4 regions of the Vibrio sp. NH-7 genome follow, and region 4 is predicted to be linked to each of the others. Evidence: predicted binding sites of a transcription regulator. Region 4 holds the regulator's gene; each other region holds the start of a gene.

Region 1 (4,216 bases), 1.2 Mb from region 4:
GCGCTTGGCCAAGTCCGGAAGGCGTTGACTGGTATCCCAGATGTGCGCGTCTTCCCATTTATGCCTGGATTCCGAGGTGGATCGAGTGAGCCGGTTCAATTTGTACTAGGCGGCAGTGATTACCCAGAGTTAAAACAGTGGGCGGAAAAATTAGAGCGTTTAGCGGAAGAGTCGCCTTACATGGAAGGCGCAGACATCAATTACTCCGAAAAAACGCCTGAGTTAGTTGTCACAGTGGATAAGCAGCGTGCAGCGGAGCTTGGTATTCGAGTCTCGGATATTTCTGACACGCTTGAGATTATGCTTGGTGGTAAGAGTGAAACTACGTTTGTCGAACGAGGTGAAGAGTACGATGTTTACTTGCGAGGCGACGAAGACAGCTTTAACAACGCTGCGGATTTAAGCCAAATCTACATGCGCACTGCTTCTGGCGAATTAGTCACTCTTGATGCCGTGACCAAAATTGAAGAGGTGGCTTCATCGATTCGCCTGTCGCACTACAACAAGCAAAAGGCGATTACGATTACGGCCAACCTATCTGATGGCTACACGCTGGGCGAAGCGCTCGATTTTTTAGATCAGCAAGCGATTGAGTTACTTCCGGGGGATATTTCCGTCAGTTACTCGGGAGAGTCGAAAGATTACAAAGAGAATCAATCGAGCATCTTAGTGGTCTTTGCCTTGGCTTTGCTGGTGGCGTACTTGGTTCTTGCTGCTCAATTTGAGAGCTTTATTAATCCGCTGGTGGTAATGTTTACGGTGCCTATGGGCGTGTTTGGTGGATTCCTTGGATTATTCTTGATGGGGCAGGGGCTCAACATCTATAGCCAAATCGGTATGATCATGCTGATCGGTATGGTGACCAAAAACGGTATCTTAATCGTTGAGTTTGCTAACCAGCTTCGAGATAGAGGGATCGAGTTTGAAAAAGCCATTTTGGATGCGTCGGCTCGTCGTTTACGTCCAATCATGATGACTGCGTTTACGACGCTTGCTGGAGCGATTCCTCTGATTGTTTCGACGGGCGCGGGCTATGAAAGCCGAGTGGCTGTCGGTACGGTTATTTTCTTCGGCATGGCTTTTGCGACGCTCGTAACCTTGTTTGTTATTCCTGCGATGTACCGATTGATTTCGGCAAGTACACAGGCTCCGGGACACGTAGAGGCAGAGCTTAACCGAGAGCTTAGCCATGATGTGAAAGCTCGAAGCTCCCATGGTGAGTTGAACTAAAAAAGAAAAAGGGTTGATGCCGATGCATCAACCCTTAATTTTATGAACTGTGGTTATTAGCCGTAATTCACAGAGTAGCGAGTTGGCTTGTGATTCATCGCTAATACAAGGTTTAGAGCAATAGCGCCAAGAATCGAGAGGCCAATGACTTCGATTGACACAAAGAAGCAAGAGGCAATTAAGATACAAAAGTCGATAGCAAGCTGAGACTTACCCACCGAGATGCCAAACTTATCTTGAATGAAGAGACACAAGACATTGAATCCCCCAAGGCTTGAGCGATGACGGAACAAAATCAACATGCCTAATCCCATCAACAGTCCACCCGCGACCGCGCAGTACACCTCATTGATCGTGTCTAAGCTAATCACCAAGTAGAGGTGGTCAGCAAAAATCGAAACCAAAGCGCCAGAAATAGCACTGTTGAAGGCGAATCGAGCGCCAAATCGTTTCCACGCCAATAAGTAGAATGGGCAGTTAGCAATAAAATAGAGCGTACCAAATGAAATCGATACAAATTGGCTAACCAATAACGCTAAGCCAGTGGTTCCGCCAGTCAGTAACGAAGCGGATTGCAGGAAGAAGACGCCCTGAGCAACTAAAAACGTGCCAGTTAAAATTGCGACCCAGTCTTCCTTTCTTGAGTGTTTTTCCATCAATTTGAAATTTAACCAGTAAATAATGGCGTGCATACTATTTAAAAAATAAGGATTTCGGTAGCTTGAGAGGGAAATTTAAGGTAAACCTATGTAATCATCGTTTTACGGGGTGTAAAGGATAGATTTGACACTTAGCTCAGTACGAGCCGTAAAAAGTGCCAACATGACGATTCTCGTAAATCATTATGAAAAAACTGCATGAGAAAAATTTGAATTTTCTCTTTATGACCTAGATCAAATTATGTAGAATGCGCGTCATTAGCTTAATGCAAACGTTTGCGTCAGGTAAAAACGTCGGTATTTAGGTCAGAAATCAGTTTTTTTGCAATTTTAAAGTCTTAATCTGAGTCAGGAGATACAGATGCTAAAGCGTGATATGAACATCGCAGATTACGATGCGGAACTGTTCGCAGCAATCCAAGAAGAAACTCTTCGCCAGGAAGAACACATTGAACTTATCGCTTCAGAAAACTACACCAGCCCACGTGTAATGGAAGCTCAAGGTTCTCAGCTAACAAACAAGTACGCTGAAGGTTACCCAGGCAAGCGCTACTATGGTGGTTGTGAGTACGTTGATAAAGCAGAAGCTCTTGCTATCGATCGTGCATGTGAGCTTTTCGGTTGTGAATACGCAAACGTACAGCCACACTCTGGCTCTCAAGCAAACAGCGCTGTTTACATGGCTCTTCTGAATCCAGGCGATACAGTTCTAGGTATGAGCCTAGCGCACGGTGGTCACCTGACTCACGGTTCACCAGTAAACTTCTCTGGTAAGCACTACAACGTTATTCCTTACGGTATCGATGAAGCTGGCCAAATCAACTACGATGAAATGGAGCAACTTGCTCTAGAGCACAAACCAAAGATGATCATCGGTGGTTTCTCAGCTTACTCTCAAATCGTAGATTGGGCTCGCATGCGTGAAATCGCAGACAAAGCAGGTGCTTGGCTATTTGTAGATATGGCGCACGTTGCTGGCCTTATCGCTGCAGGTGTTTACCCAACGCCAGTACCACACGCGCACGTTGTGACTACAACAACGCACAAAACACTAGCGGGTCCACGTGGTGGTCTAATCCTGTCTAACGCTGGCGAAGAGATGTACAAGAAGCTGAACTCAGCAGTATTCCCTGGCGGTCAAGGTGGTCCACTAATGCACGTAATCGCTGGTAAAGCGGTAGCGTTCAAAGAAGCAATGGAACCTGAGTTCAAAGAGTACCAAGCTCGCGTAGTGAAGAACGCAAAAGCGATGGTGGCTCAGTTCCAAGAGCGTGGTTACAAAATCGTTTCTAACGGTACTGAAAACCACCTGTTTCTAGTTGACCTAATCGACAAAGACATCACTGGTAAAGATGCAGACGCAGCACTAGGCGCGGCAAACATCACAGTAAACAAGAACTCAGTACCAAACGATCCACGTAGCCCATTCGTGACTTCAGGTATCCGCGTAGGTTCTCCAGCAATCACTCGCCGTGGTTTCACTGAAGCAGACGCAACTGAACTAGCAAACTGGATGTGTGACGTTCTAGATAACATCGGCAACGAGGAAGTTATCGAAGCAACGAAAGCTAAAGTACTCGAAATCTGTAAGCGTCTACCAGTTTACGCTTAATTTTTCTTCGTAGAGTGAACGAACTTCTGTGTCGCACATACTCATTTGCTAGCGCAAACTCCGTGTGAGCTCCTTGAATTTCGTCCATCTACTTTGAAAACTATGTTGAAAGGGCTCATTGAGCCCTTTTTTGATCTTGGGTTTTTGTCATTCCATAGAGTGACGAAGGAGCGAGTAGGGAATCTCTTGAAGATGATACATAAAACAAAAAGGGCTGATGTTTTTACATCAACCCTTTCAGTATCGGTGTTCCGAGCTTATTTTGAAATACTCAGTAATGTTCCTGATTTACACTTGAACGAGTAGTATTTTCTGCTTTCGTTAAACTTACCGAGACCTTCGCCGTCACAGTAGTCGATATTAATATCGCGCATGGTTTCTAGCGTCTCTTCACTGTTTAAAGCGAACTTCGAACCGTCTGAACAGACAATTCTTACGCGGCCATCATCACTTACTGAATAGATATCAACTTCTGTATTACAAAGTTCGAAAGAGGCTTCACGGAAATTGTCTTGCTTAGTATTTGAAGCACAGCCAGCGGTTAATGCCGCTAGTACGATAGCAGCAGCTAATCCCATTTTTTTCATATTAGATCCTTGGCGAAGTTACCTGAGACAGGTTTATCATGTTTGTAGAGTAAGCCTATAGAAGTGCGCTGTCTCATTCAAGGGACGATAAAAAAAAGCTGACCTATTCAGTCAGCTTTTCAATCAAT
Region 2 (4,216 bases), 580 kb from region 4:
TGGGTTACATCCCTTCTGGCCAAGTGTCTGCATCACGTATCTTAGACTGGTGGCCAGAACCGCGCTGGCTGCAAACCACCCCCAGATTGACGAATCGACACTGACTGGCGGCTCCTCAAGCAGAAGTGACATCACCAAGGCAATCAAGCCCGTCACAAATAGCTGTATACACGTAAGCAGTAAGATTGGAAGCTTTTGCGCTAGCTTGCTATTAATATTGAAATGAAGTGCTAACAAACACGCATTGGCAAGAAACCAAATTTGCCCGGGCGAGCTATTCCAGCCTCCTTGCAACGAAAGAAACGCCAATCCAGCGATGGCAATTGGCATCGCAAACCAAAATGCACGCTTTGGCCGCTCTTTAAACAGTGCCCAAGCCACAATTGGCACAATGATCATCGACAAACTGACAATAAACGCCCCTTCTCCAAGGGTTTCGCTTATAGAGATAGCGTGGACCCAAGCCAAAAGTGCCAGAGCGAGAATACCGCCCCCACCAATGGCTTGTGCTAGCTGAACGCGACTCAAGCGTCGAAATGCCCGAAAACACAATGGCAGTAAACAAACCGAAGCAACCAAAAAGCGAAGACCTATAAAACCGAAAGGCGGTAAGCCTTGAATGGTTTCTTTGGAAAATATCCAGCCCAGACCTGCCAACATCGTTGTGGCAATAAGTATCCAAGCAGCTTTACGTTCAGCGTTCAAAATCAAATCTCTTCGTTATTTTTTATTGTTTTGTTGTTTGGCGATAGTCTCAGATTTTTGTAGTGACAACCACTCTTTAGCGCTAATCTAACCGCTCATTATTTTTTGATTGTGTTAAGCAAATGAATATAGTCGGACACCGAGGCATTGCCGGTCATTACCCTGAAAACACCCGAGTGAGTATTGAAGCTGCGATAGAGCTCGGCCTCAACTGGATAGAAGTCGATATCCAACCAAGCAAAGATGATGTTCTTGTGGTTTGCCATGATCACACAGTTGATCGATGCAGTAATGGGAAAGGTCGAGTTGATACACTGACCTTAAGCGAACTACGCCAGCTTAATTTTGCCCATCGTTATCCTGAATGTTCTCCGCAAACAATATTGACCTTGAGTGAGTTGCTCGACATTGCCAATCGGCACCGCATCAAGTTAAACCTTGAAGTGAAAATCGATCACCATGACCCTGAACACGTTGTCGACCTCCTTGCGCACACCCTCAAAGGCATTGAGCTGCCAAAAGAGGCGATTCTGTTTTCGAGTTTTAACCACGATGTCGTTCGCCAGCTTAGAAAGCAGTTTCCCACCCACGCCATTGCCGTTTTGTCAGAAAGATTGAAGAGAAAAGATCGACTTCTTCTAGAAGAGGTTCAAGCCGTTGGTTGCAATCTCAACCACCTCTGGACAAGCAAACAACAGATTTCATCTCTGCAAAAGCTCGGCTATAAAGTCTGGTGCTACACAGTAAACAACCCAAATCGCTTAAAGCGCCTTAGCAATCTAGATGGTATTTTTAGTGATTATCCTGAGCGCTTTTTTAACCCCTAGAAAGCGCGAAATTAGAACCAGTCGAAATTAGCGCCCCAAACCACAAAGCCTCAGCATGAAGATGACAAGATACCAAGCTGGTTCAGAATATCTTGACACTTAGGGGCCATTTCCAACAAACAACCTCTCTGGCTTTATACAGTACTTTCTCCACAGTACTGTATAAAGCCATGTGCGTTCACTCACAGTTTCTCATACTTAGATCACTTGCAAGAAAATAAAGGTAATCATTTAAATTCAATAACTTAACTTTTATTCTCGCTCAAGAGCTTCTATTTTTCGATTAAAAAGACAACAAAAAGTCTTGATCACTTCCAGCAAACAAACTACTGTATACACATACAGCATGTATGAAAGGACAGTGTTATGATTCAGTTTCAACCAACAAGTCGCTCGGTTTCTAAATTCAATGTTCTCGCTCAACCTACCCAGCCGATGAACATCGATGACACCGTTCTTTACCGCTTAGCGAGCCTATCGCACCAAAAGCAATGGATTTTGTTTACTGCTGAATGTCCACGTCCCGACTACGAACAGTTCGCTTCATACAATGTCAGCTGTAAAAAGATCATCCAGATGAGAGCATCTCAAACTCAGTCAGAGGTAGAGATTGTGACCAAAGCCATTCAGTCGGGTAACGCAAGTGCCGTTGTCGCGTCCAACCAAATTTCAGAATTAGATCAAGCGTTACTTACTGACCTCGCTAACCAATTCCAGTGTGCGGTCTTTTTTGTTGAGGGCAGATCATTACAGTACCACTAATAAGCTCAACATTTACACTGTCTTTGTCCCCTCCCTTTGTGAGGGGCTTTTTCTTTTTATCACATCGCCATTGCGCCGTTAAAAAATTAAGCAAACGTTTGCTTTTTATCTGGAAGCCTCGCTAAGTTCTGGTATTATGCACTGCAAATCGAAAGCAAATTACGTCTTTCACCCATTTTTGACAAAGATAGGAATGTCTAAATGAGTCTCGCCGATCAAGTTCTCGCCGTAAATGACGATCTTCCAATTCGCACAAATAAGCCAGTTCATAGCGGAAAAGTACGCTCTGTATATTGGTTAACTGAAGAAGACAGCCAACGCCTTATTCAAGAAAAAGGCTACGATGTTGCCCCTGATGCGCCTTTAGCCATCATGGTTATCAGTGACCGCATATCGGCGTTTGACTGCATTTGGCATGCAGAGGGTGGATTGCAAGGTGTCCCAGGAAAAGGCGCTGCCTTGAATGCGATCTCTAATCACTGGTTTAGCCTATTTAAAGAAAATGGACTCGCCGATAGTCACATTCTTGATATCCCTCATCCGCTAGTTTGGATCGTTCAAAAAGCCAAACCAATTATGATCGAAGCGATTTGTCGCAAATACATCACGGGCTCGATGTGGCGTGCCTATGAAAAGGGTGAGCGTGAGTTCTGTGGCATTGAACTTCCAGAGGGGCTCGAGCGCGATAAAGCACTCCCTGACTTGCTGATGACTCCTTCAACCAAAGGCATTCTTAAAGGTATCCCAGACGTTCCAGAAGCCGATGATGTCAACATCACTCGTAAAAATATCGAAGACAACTTTGCTGCCTTCAACTTTTCCAAACCAGAGGATATAGCACTCTACGAGAAGTTGCTCCGCGAAGGGTTTGGCGTCATCAGTGATGCACTGGCCAAAGTGGACCAAATCTTTGTCGATACAAAATTTGAGTTTGGCTACGTTCACGATGCTGCAGGCAACGAAAAACTGATCTACATGGATGAAGTCGGTACGCCAGATTCATCCCGTATTTGGGATGAAAAGGAGTATCAAGCCGGTAATATTGTCGAGAATTCAAAAGAAGGATTCAGACAATTTTTGCTTAACCACTTCCCTGAACCAGATATCCTTCTTAACAAAGAACGTATGCCTGAACGTGAAGCACTGGCGCGCGAAAACGCATTGCCTCTTGAAGCGCTTATGGATATTTCCCGCACATACACAGGGATCGCAGAAAAGATTACAGGTCGCCCAATTGAGCTAAGTGATAATCCAAAGCAAGAGATTATCGATGTCCTTGGATCTCAGTATGGTCTGATTGACTGATACCTATAAACACAACGCCCCATATTTGGGGCGTTGTGTTTAATACGATTATTTATCTTTTCCACCACCATTGCCGCGATCGCTGTTTTTTCCTCTATCGCTGCGGTCGGGCTTTTCCTTTTTCTCTTTACGATTGGCGTTGGACTTTTGCTTTTTGTTATCAAGCAATGCGCCTGTGCCATTACCTGGGTTTGAGTATTTTGCGTGAGCCGCTAACTCTTCTTCGCTGACAAAACCATCTTTGTCTTTATCAAACGAAGCGAAGGCACTTAATGAGCTCTCTTCCTCTTCTTCACCGTCGTCCATCGTTGAGCGAAACGCATCAAACTCTTCTTTCGACACGACCCCGTCTTTATCCTCGTCCATGACTTGAAAATCTGGAGCAACCTTCACCTTGGTCGCTTCATCCATATCGTCCTCATCAGCCAACACTGGATTAACCACCAACAACAAACCAATGGTCAATAAACTTTGTACCTTCATGTTTTCCTCCTAGTCCAACACGATCTAACTATTAAGCAATAAATTAATAGCCATTGTTACTCTAGTATAGAAGCGGAATAGCACTTCCACACAACGAGCACTTTGCAAAGCAGTCAACGCGGATATAATGCAGT
Region 3 (4,216 bases), 310 kb from region 4:
TTCTGTCCATTTCAGGGCTAGAAGACGACGAACTTCGCGTCGCGCTGCTTCCTTTTGCTGCCGCTTATTCCTATGCACCTATCTCAAATTTTTATGTAGGCGCGATCGTACGCGGTTTGTCAGGACGCTTATACTTTGGCGCGAACGTTGAAATCCTCGGCGCACAACTCGGCCAAACCGTTCACGCAGAGCAGTCAGCCATTAGCCACGCATGGATGAAAGGCGAACAAGGTATTTCAGACATTACGATTAACTTTAGCCCTTGTGGCCACTGTCGTCAGTTTATGAATGAATTGACCACCGCAGATAAGTTAGTGGTGCAGCTACCACAGCGTGATGAAATGACCTTGCAAGAGTATCTACCGGAGTCGTTTGGTCCTTCCGATCTTGGTATCGAGTCTGGACTCATGTCTAGCGTTGACCATGGCAAGCATACGAATGAAACCGATGAAATGGTTAACAAAGCCGTCGAGGCACTTAACCGCAGCCACGCCCCTTACACTAAGAACTTAAGTGGCGTGTGTATTAGACTCGATAGCGGTGAGGTTTACTTAGGTGCATACGCTGAAAATGCGGCGTTTAACCCTAGCTTACCACCACTGCAAGTGGCGATGATTCAACTACTACTAGATGGTAAGTCTTTACAAAATATAGAGTCTGCAGCACTGGCGGAAATGGCCGACGGTACCATCAGTCACCTTGCGGATACACAGGCAACACTGGAAGCAATCAATCCCGATATTCCGGTCGCCTACTTAGCGATATAAAATACAAAAGGCGCTCAATGAGCGCCTTTTGTTTCACTTTGCCACTTACCTAAACGTCAAAGAACGGTGTCGGATCCACTTCTAAGCCGCTTGGGGCAATCGCTCGTTCGATGGTTACTTTACTGTGTTTTACATCAACGTATGACACATCAATGAAACGCTTGTACTTTCGAGAGTAGAAACACTTCACCTCAGGTTTAAGTGGTTCCGCCGCATTAGAAGTCCATACGATGCCGACCCGACCATCACTCAGCTCAACCAAAGCACCGACTGGGTATACACCAATACAGTTGATGAACTTATAGACCAAGTCTCGGTCTAGGTGAAATGGTGTCAGGCTAAGCAAAATCTTAAACGCCTCTGCGGAGCTCATCCCCTTTTTGTAACAGCGATCCGCGGTTAGAGCGTCATATATATCGACAATACAGCTCATACGCCCATGAGTTGGCATCTGCTCAGCAGTCAAGCCTCTTGGGTACCCTGTCCCATCCAATTTCTCGTGGTGCATCAAGCATACGTCACGAGCGATATCGCTCAGCCCAGTAACGGTACTGATGATTTCACCCGCATAAACCTGATGCAGCTTCATGTGCTCAAACTCTTCTGGCGTTAAGCGTGCGGGTTTATGGAGCACTTTGTCGTCGACTTTGATTTTGCCAACATCATGGATAATGCCGCCAATCGCCATCTGTTTTAACGTCTCTTTGGGTAAGTTTAGATGCTTACCAAATGAGACCAATAAGGTCGCAACATTGACCGAGTGTTCCAGCAGGTACTCATCTTTACTTCTTAACGCAGAAACGCAGTGAAGCGCATCAGAATCGATCAGCACGGACTCAATCAAATCATCCGCCCAGCCATCTAGCTCATCTACATGAATAGACTTGCCTTCAAACGTCTGATTAAGAATTTTTTGCGCCAGACCTTTTGCTTCGCGGATAATCTTCGAGGCTTTTTTCTGTTGGGAAAAGCGGCTCATTTTCTTACGCTTTGTCGGTGCGGGAGGCGCGCCTTCTGGCTCCATCTCTGGCTGATCGCTTACTGGTTTAAATACACTGCCCTTTACCGACAGACTTTGATCTACCCAAGCATACTTAACGCCATTTTTCACCAATTGACGAATTGCTTGTTGAGTAGGTACTCGCCCTGCATTAGCAAGGTTGACGCGTTTGCTGTCTTCAATGGCGGTAACAAACATGCCCACCGTCAGCGTATCAATCGGTATCTTGATGGATTGTTTTGGGTCGTACTGCATCTGTTCTTTTTATATCCCGAGCATTTGTTTTTATCACCTTTACGTCTGGGGAAAACTTGAAACAAGATTTCGACGAAATTTCAGTGAGTTGGCGCTCTGTTGACTTATAATTCACACGGCTTCTATATTGATATCATTATAATCGCAATCGAAACAATTTCCTCATCTCAATCGACATAAACTACAAGACAATCAATAATATTAAGTAATTATTAGTTACAAATCATACTATTGCGCGGCATTTTAAAACCAATTTACAGTACATGCACCCATTATCTTATGCGCAGCCAACGCAAACGTTTGCTTTTTGGTTCGAGATACGTATGATCGCCTACAATTTCATTCTCCTCTGAATAATAAGGGTTATCTATGTTTGGTACGGCTACACGTCAAAACGCAACACGCGTTCTACTGCTTGGGTCTGGTGAACTTGGAAAAGAGGTCGCAATCGAGTGCCAACGCCTCGGGCTTGAAGTGATTGCCTGTGATCGCTACGAAAATGCACCAGCAATGCAAGTCGCTCATCGCAGCTACACCTTGGATATGCTTGATGGAGAGGCTCTCGAGGCGATCATCGAAAAAGAACAACCGGATTTCGTTGTGCCTGAAATCGAAGCTATCGCAACAGATAAGTTGGTCGAGCTTGAAGCGAAAGGACTTAATGTTGTCCCAACTGCGAACGCAACGAAACTGACCATGAACCGTGAAGGAATCCGCCGTTTAGCCGCAGAGGAACTGGAGCTGACAACCTCTCCTTACCGCTTTGCTGACAACTACCAAGACTTTACTGCCGCCATTGAAGCCGTAGGTATTCCATGCGTGTGTAAACCTGTAATGAGCTCATCAGGCAAAGGGCAAAGTGTGATTAAGTCTGCTGATGATGTCCAAAAAGCGTGGGATTACGCTCAACAAGGTGGTCGCACGGGGGCTGGACGCGTAATCGTTGAAGGCTTTATCGATTTTGATTATGAAATTACGCTGCTGACTGTGCGCGCGGTTGACGGTGTACACTTCTGTGCTCCGATTGGTCACCGCCAAGAAGATGGTGACTACCGCGAATCGTGGCAGCCACAAGCAATGTCAGATGCAGCACTGTCCGCCGCTCAAGATGCCGCAGGAAAAGTCGTCAACGCTTTGGGCGGCTATGGCATTTTTGGTGTAGAACTTTTCATCAAGGGTGACACCGTTATTTTCAATGAAGTCTCCCCTCGCCCACACGATACAGGTCTCGTCACCTTGATGTCGCAAGACAGCTCTGAATTCGCGCTGCATGTGCGCGCCTTTACAGGTATGCCAATTGCTGGCATTACACAATTTGGCCCAGCAGCATCGGCGGTGATTCTTGGCCAAGGCACTTCGCAAAACATCCGTTTTGAAGGTTTAGAGCAAGCGCTCGCAGCACCTCAAACCCAAGTTCGCCTTTTTGGTAAGCCAGATATTGATGGACGCCGCCGCTTAGGTGTCGCAATTACTCGTCGTGACTCCATTGAGCAAGCAATCGAAGATGCCGTCACTAGCGCTGCTCAAGTAAAAGTGATTTACTAATCGCGATCGAAAAGAGCGTTTGGTTTCCCAAACGCTCTTTTCATTTAAGACTCGATCAAATACACCACTTCGGTCATTCGTGCCCCTTCAATTTTTGAAAGTTTCGGTGGCATGTCCGCCTCATCATTACGATGCAACTGGGTAATTTTGTAGCCTTCATACAAGCTTCTTACTTCTTGCTCCGGTACCGAAAACGGAGGCCCCGCCATCAGAGATTGATCGTACTCAAGTGTCACCAATAGCATTCTTCCACCTGGGTTTAACAATGATTTAATGCGCTCAGCGTACTCGCCACGCATTTCTTGCGGTAATGCGACAAGAGAGGCGCGATCATAAACTATATCAACTGGCTGAATCGGCGCCGTGAAAAAATCTCCCACATAGATCGAGAGCTCATCAAACTGAAACAGCTCGTGTTGACCATTAACTGGCATCACCATTGGTGTATAGAAGTGTTCAGCAAAAAAAGCGCGTACCGCAATATTGCTTAGCTCAACACCTTGTACGTCGGCGTGTTTTGTCGCCAGCCAAACAAGATCTTCCGACTTCCCACACAAGGGAACAAACACTTTCGAGTCATGCGTTGGGTTTGTATGCTTCCAATACTCGATAAGCAGTGGGTTAACATCTTCTAGGTGGAATCCAATTT
Region 4 (4,216 bases):
TGGTGCATCCACTCGATGGCTAATCATGTTCAAAATGCGCTCACGGCTCAATACTTGATTTGGGTAAGACGACAGCGCAACCAGCAGTTCATACTCAGCTTTAGTCAACTTCACTGGTTCACCAGCACGACTTAACGCTCGTCGTTGAACATCAAATGTCCACTCACCAAAGCGTACTATGTTGCCATCTTGTTTGTCTGCATCGACCGTGCCTGATGAATTGCGCGCTGCCGAAATACGCCACAGCAAGTTTTTGACACGAACTAACAACTCTCTTAGCTCAAATGGTTTTGTGACATAATCGTCGGCGCCCATTTCTAGACCGACAATCTTATCAATGCTATCCGTGCGTCCTGTAACCAGGATAATCCCAATGTCTGACTGACTGCGAAGTTCGCGTGTTAGCATCAAACCATCCTCTCCAGGAAGATTGATATCCAACATCACTAAATCTATCGCATTGTTTTGTAGTGAATCACGCATTTGCTCGCCACTTTCGGCTTCGCTTACGTGGTAACCTTCATTCTGAAAGTAACCAACTAGCTTGCTGCGAGTTACTGCGTCATCTTCTACAACTAATACGTGATAGCTCATTTACACCACTTATTTACATTGGTCATCGTTCTAACGAGTATTCTATTCATAAACAGTAACATTTCTAGTATTTGTTACTTTAAAACCAAGAAAGATGATTTTTTCTTGATTCAAGACAAACCTAGGTCATCTGTTCATATTTTTCCATTTTTAGACTCAATTCTATACAGCTGACATTATCGCTGTTCATCTTTATTGGGTACACTAAACGCAGTTATTTTAGGAGCCTGACCTAATGCAAGAAATTAAATCATTCAATGAAAAACGCGCGGAAATCTATTGGTGGCTATCGAGCTTATTGGCGAAAGAGCTCACTCAAGAGGCGTTAGACCAATACCATTCAGCCGAGATTCGTTCGTTTCTCTCTGGGCTTGGCGACAACCCAGACCTAAAACCTTCTGTCGACAACTTAGTTGATGCACTAAATCGACTTATGGACCGTGAAGACGCGCAACTTGAGTTAGCCGCAGATTTTTGCGACTTGTTCCTTAAATCAGACAGAGACTCTGCCCTTCCATATGCCTCTATGTATGTGGGCAAAAGCGGACTACTTAATGACGAGCCAGCAAGAGAAATGGAAGCACTAATGCAAAAGCATGGCGTCCAAGTTGATGAAAGCCTAAACGAACCTGCGGATCATATCGCGATTGAACTCGACTTCCTTGGTAATCTGATTATTCGCTCGAATGAGCTTGAAAGTGATGGTGAAATGGAAAACGCACTTGAAGAGCAAGACAAGTTCATCAACCACGCACTACTTAATTGGGTGCCAAAGTTCGCCGCTAAGTGCAAAGCTTTAGATGATTTCGGATTCTACTCTGCCATTGTGATGTTAATGGTTGCGTTTATGGAACTTGACTCTCGCTACCTAAAAGGCGAATAAATACGAGCTTTTGTGACCACGAGCAGGGAACAAAAACGTTTTTATTTGCGCTTAGTTTGTTTGCGGTCTAGAATCGTGACCGCAAACGATAAAAATGAACGAATTAAATACAAACCGCTAATTATAAGCGGTTTTTGTGTTTCTGATACTTTCTGCCAGATTATCCTACACTTAGGAATATTGTTTCGTGGCAGTCATCGACAGGACAAAACCTTATGGCCACCATAAAAGACGTAGCGCGCTTAGCCGGCGTATCAACAACTACTGTATCTCACGTAATTAATAAAACGCGTTTTGTTGCCGAAGCGACCCAAGAAAAGGTCATGGAAGCAGTAACAGAGCTAAACTATGCGCCTAGTGCCGTTGCTCGAAGCTTAAAGTGTAATACAACACGAACGATTGGCATGCTGGTGACTCAATCAACAAACCTCTTCTTTTCAGAAGTTATTGATGGTGTTGAGAGTTACTGTTACCGCCAAGGTTACACGCTGATTTTGTGTAATACCGGCGGCATCTATGAGAAGCAACGCGATTATATCCGCATGCTTGCAGAAAAGCGCGTAGACGGCATCTTGGTAATGTGTTCTGACCTCACAGAAGAACTCAGCGAAATGCTTGACCGTCATAAAGACATTCCTAAAGTGGTCATGGACTGGGGTCCTGAGAGCTCACAAGCTGACAAAATCATCGACAACTCAGAAGAAGGCGGCTATCTAGCGACTAAATACCTGATTGAGCGTGGCCACAAAGATATTGCTTGTTTGAGCGGGCACTTCGAAAAAGCAGCATGTCAGGAGCGTATCGCAGGCTTCAAGCGAGCAATGAACGAAGCGAACTTGGCAGTTGATGAAGACTGGATCCTTGAAGGTAACTTTGAATGTGACACTGCAGTCCTAGCCGCAGACAAGATTGTTGCAATGGATAAACGCCCGAGTGCCGTTTTCTGCTTCAATGATACGATGGCACTGGGTCTAATGAGCCGCCTACAACAAAAAGGTATCCGCATTCCAGAAGATATGTCCATTATTGGTTACGACAACATCGAGTTAGCGGAATACTTCTCTCCACCGCTCACGACTGTTCACCAACCGAAACGACGTGTCGGTAAGAACGCGTTCGAAATTTTGTTAGAGCGTATCAAGGACAAAGAACACGACAAGCGAGTGTTTGAGATGCACCCTGAAATTGTCGAGCGCTGTACCGTGCGCAACCTCAACAAATAACATCATCACTCAGCGCCTGACTCTTTGATTAATTATCAGTCAGGCGCATATAACCCGCCAAATTACTGGACTAAGATCACATTTACTCACTACAAGTGTGATACTTACCTCAAATATTATTTATTCTTAACTTGTTCGATCAATGCCACGAACAGGGCAAACCATTTCGAAAGGATGGGACGCAAAGCCTCCGGCCTTAAGTATACTTATACAAGGTAGCGGGGTTGCCGATGGCAAAAATGCAAAACTAGTACATTAAGCTTTCTCGTAAACTGGACGCGTCTCAATACTGAGTATGAGCAGACATGGAATTCGTCGAGATTTTACGAAGTGTTTTCTTGTATGACACCTTACTGACAAAATTTCTGCATTATTTTGCTAATCTCTCGGACCTGAATTGGTGGCGTATACATATACACCGAGAAAATACAGCATGGATAAACCAATACTTAAAGACTCAATGAGACTATTTGAGCAACTTGGTCAAATTAAGTCTCGTTCAATGTTTGGCGGCTTCGGCATATTCGCAGATGAGACGATGTTTGCTTTAGTGGTCAACGATAAGCTTCATGTAAGAGCGGATGCTCAGTTAATCAAACAGTGCAATGCCCTTTCTTTGGAACCCTACGTCTACAAAAAACGTGGTTTTCCCGTTGTGACTAAATATTTTGCTTTAAGCGATGACATTTCCTCAGACAATGAAAAAACACTGGCATTGGCAAGACAAGCGCTGATCGCAGCAAAAGAAGAGAAAAAAGTACAATCGAAAGCGAAACCAAATCGCTTGAAAGACCTACCCAACCTGCGCTTGGCAACGGAAAGAATGCTAAAGAAAGCCGGGATTGACGATGTCGAATCTTTAGAAGAAGCGGGCGCTGTTAAAGCGTACAAGGCGATTCAATCGACACACTCAGCAGAAGTGAGCGTTGAACTGCTGTGGGCACTAGAGGGAGCAATCAGGGGCACACATTGGTCTGTTATACCACAAAGCCGAAGACAAGAACTACTGAATAAATTGAGCAACTAGCTCAATCAATCGATGAAAAAGCCAGCACTTGCTGGCTTTTTTAGTCTCTAAGGAAATATTTTCTTCTCGCTCTCGTTCTTATTGTCTATATCAATCATTCCCTATACTAACTTAAGTATGTAACTATAGGGTCAGAGTTATCCTTGCGAAGAGTATTAAAGGACGCGATTATGAATAAAAAATTGATCTTGGGGATAGTCTTAGTTGCGCTTATCGCCTTTCTGGCGATGAACTTTGGACAATACCTGACGCTTGAAAATGCGAAAGCTCAGCAGCTTGCACTCTCAGATTACATCAGCGAAAACTTCGTCTTCGCCGCATTGACTTACTTTTTCGCCTACGTCGCCATAACCGCGTTTTCCATTCCTGGAGCAGCCGTTGTTACGCTTCTGGGCGCTGCGCTCTTTGGGTTTTGGACAAGTTTGCTGTTGGTCTCTTTCGCCAGCACCATTGGTGCCACGCTCGCCTTTTTAAGCAGCCGTTTCCTAT

The links. Region 4 encodes PurR, which represses purine synthesis genes. Its sites were predicted from a motif close to TNANGNAAACGTTTNCNTNA; they were not measured.
Region 1: a site for PurR is predicted at 2,154-2,173, ahead of glyA (serine hydroxymethyltransferase). Genes of this name have one in related genera too.
Region 2: a site for PurR is predicted at 2,381-2,400, ahead of ACUALS_RS07655 (phosphoribosylaminoimidazolesuccinocarboxamide synthase). Genes of this name have one in related genera too.
Region 3: a site for PurR is predicted at 2,311-2,330, ahead of purT (formate-dependent phosphoribosylglycinamide formyltransferase). Genes of this name have one in related genera too.

The regions. Positions count from the first base shown of each region.
Region 1 is NZ_CM132187.1:2,277,490-2,281,705, reverse strand. Features, by position in the region: gene vexH (vibriobactin export RND transporter permease subunit VexH) at 1-1,230, shown strand, start outside; gene ACUALS_RS10560 (YitT family protein) at 1,287-1,886, opposite strand; gene glyA (serine hydroxymethyltransferase) at 2,251-3,501, shown strand; gene ACUALS_RS10550 (hypothetical protein) at 3,759-4,088, opposite strand.
Region 2 is NZ_CM132187.1:1,649,008-1,653,223, forward strand. Features, by position in the region: gene ACUALS_RS07640 (DMT family transporter) at 1-705, opposite strand, end outside; gene ACUALS_RS07645 (glycerophosphodiester phosphodiesterase) at 828-1,532, shown strand; gene ACUALS_RS07650 (SulA-like leucine-rich domain-containing protein) at 1,899-2,294, shown strand; gene ACUALS_RS07655 (phosphoribosylaminoimidazolesuccinocarboxamide synthase) at 2,496-3,599, shown strand; gene ACUALS_RS07660 (EF-hand domain-containing protein) at 3,648-4,082, opposite strand.
Region 3 is NZ_CM132187.1:1,379,177-1,383,392, reverse strand. Features, by position in the region: gene cdd (cytidine deaminase) at 1-767, shown strand, start outside; gene ACUALS_RS06495 (HD-GYP domain-containing protein) at 817-2,022, opposite strand; gene purT (formate-dependent phosphoribosylglycinamide formyltransferase) at 2,392-3,567, shown strand; gene ACUALS_RS06485 (thiopurine S-methyltransferase) at 3,612-4,216, opposite strand, start outside.
Region 4 is NZ_CM132187.1:1,069,598-1,073,813, reverse strand. Features, by position in the region: gene torR (two-component system response regulator TorR) at 1-594, opposite strand, end outside; gene torD (molecular chaperone TorD) at 830-1,477, shown strand; gene purR (HTH-type transcriptional repressor PurR) at 1,693-2,700, shown strand; cyclic di-GMP riboswitch class I at 2,846-2,932, shown strand; gene ACUALS_RS05090 (TfoX/Sxy family DNA transformation protein) at 3,134-3,727, shown strand; gene ACUALS_RS05085 (TVP38/TMEM64 family protein) at 3,898-4,216, shown strand, end outside.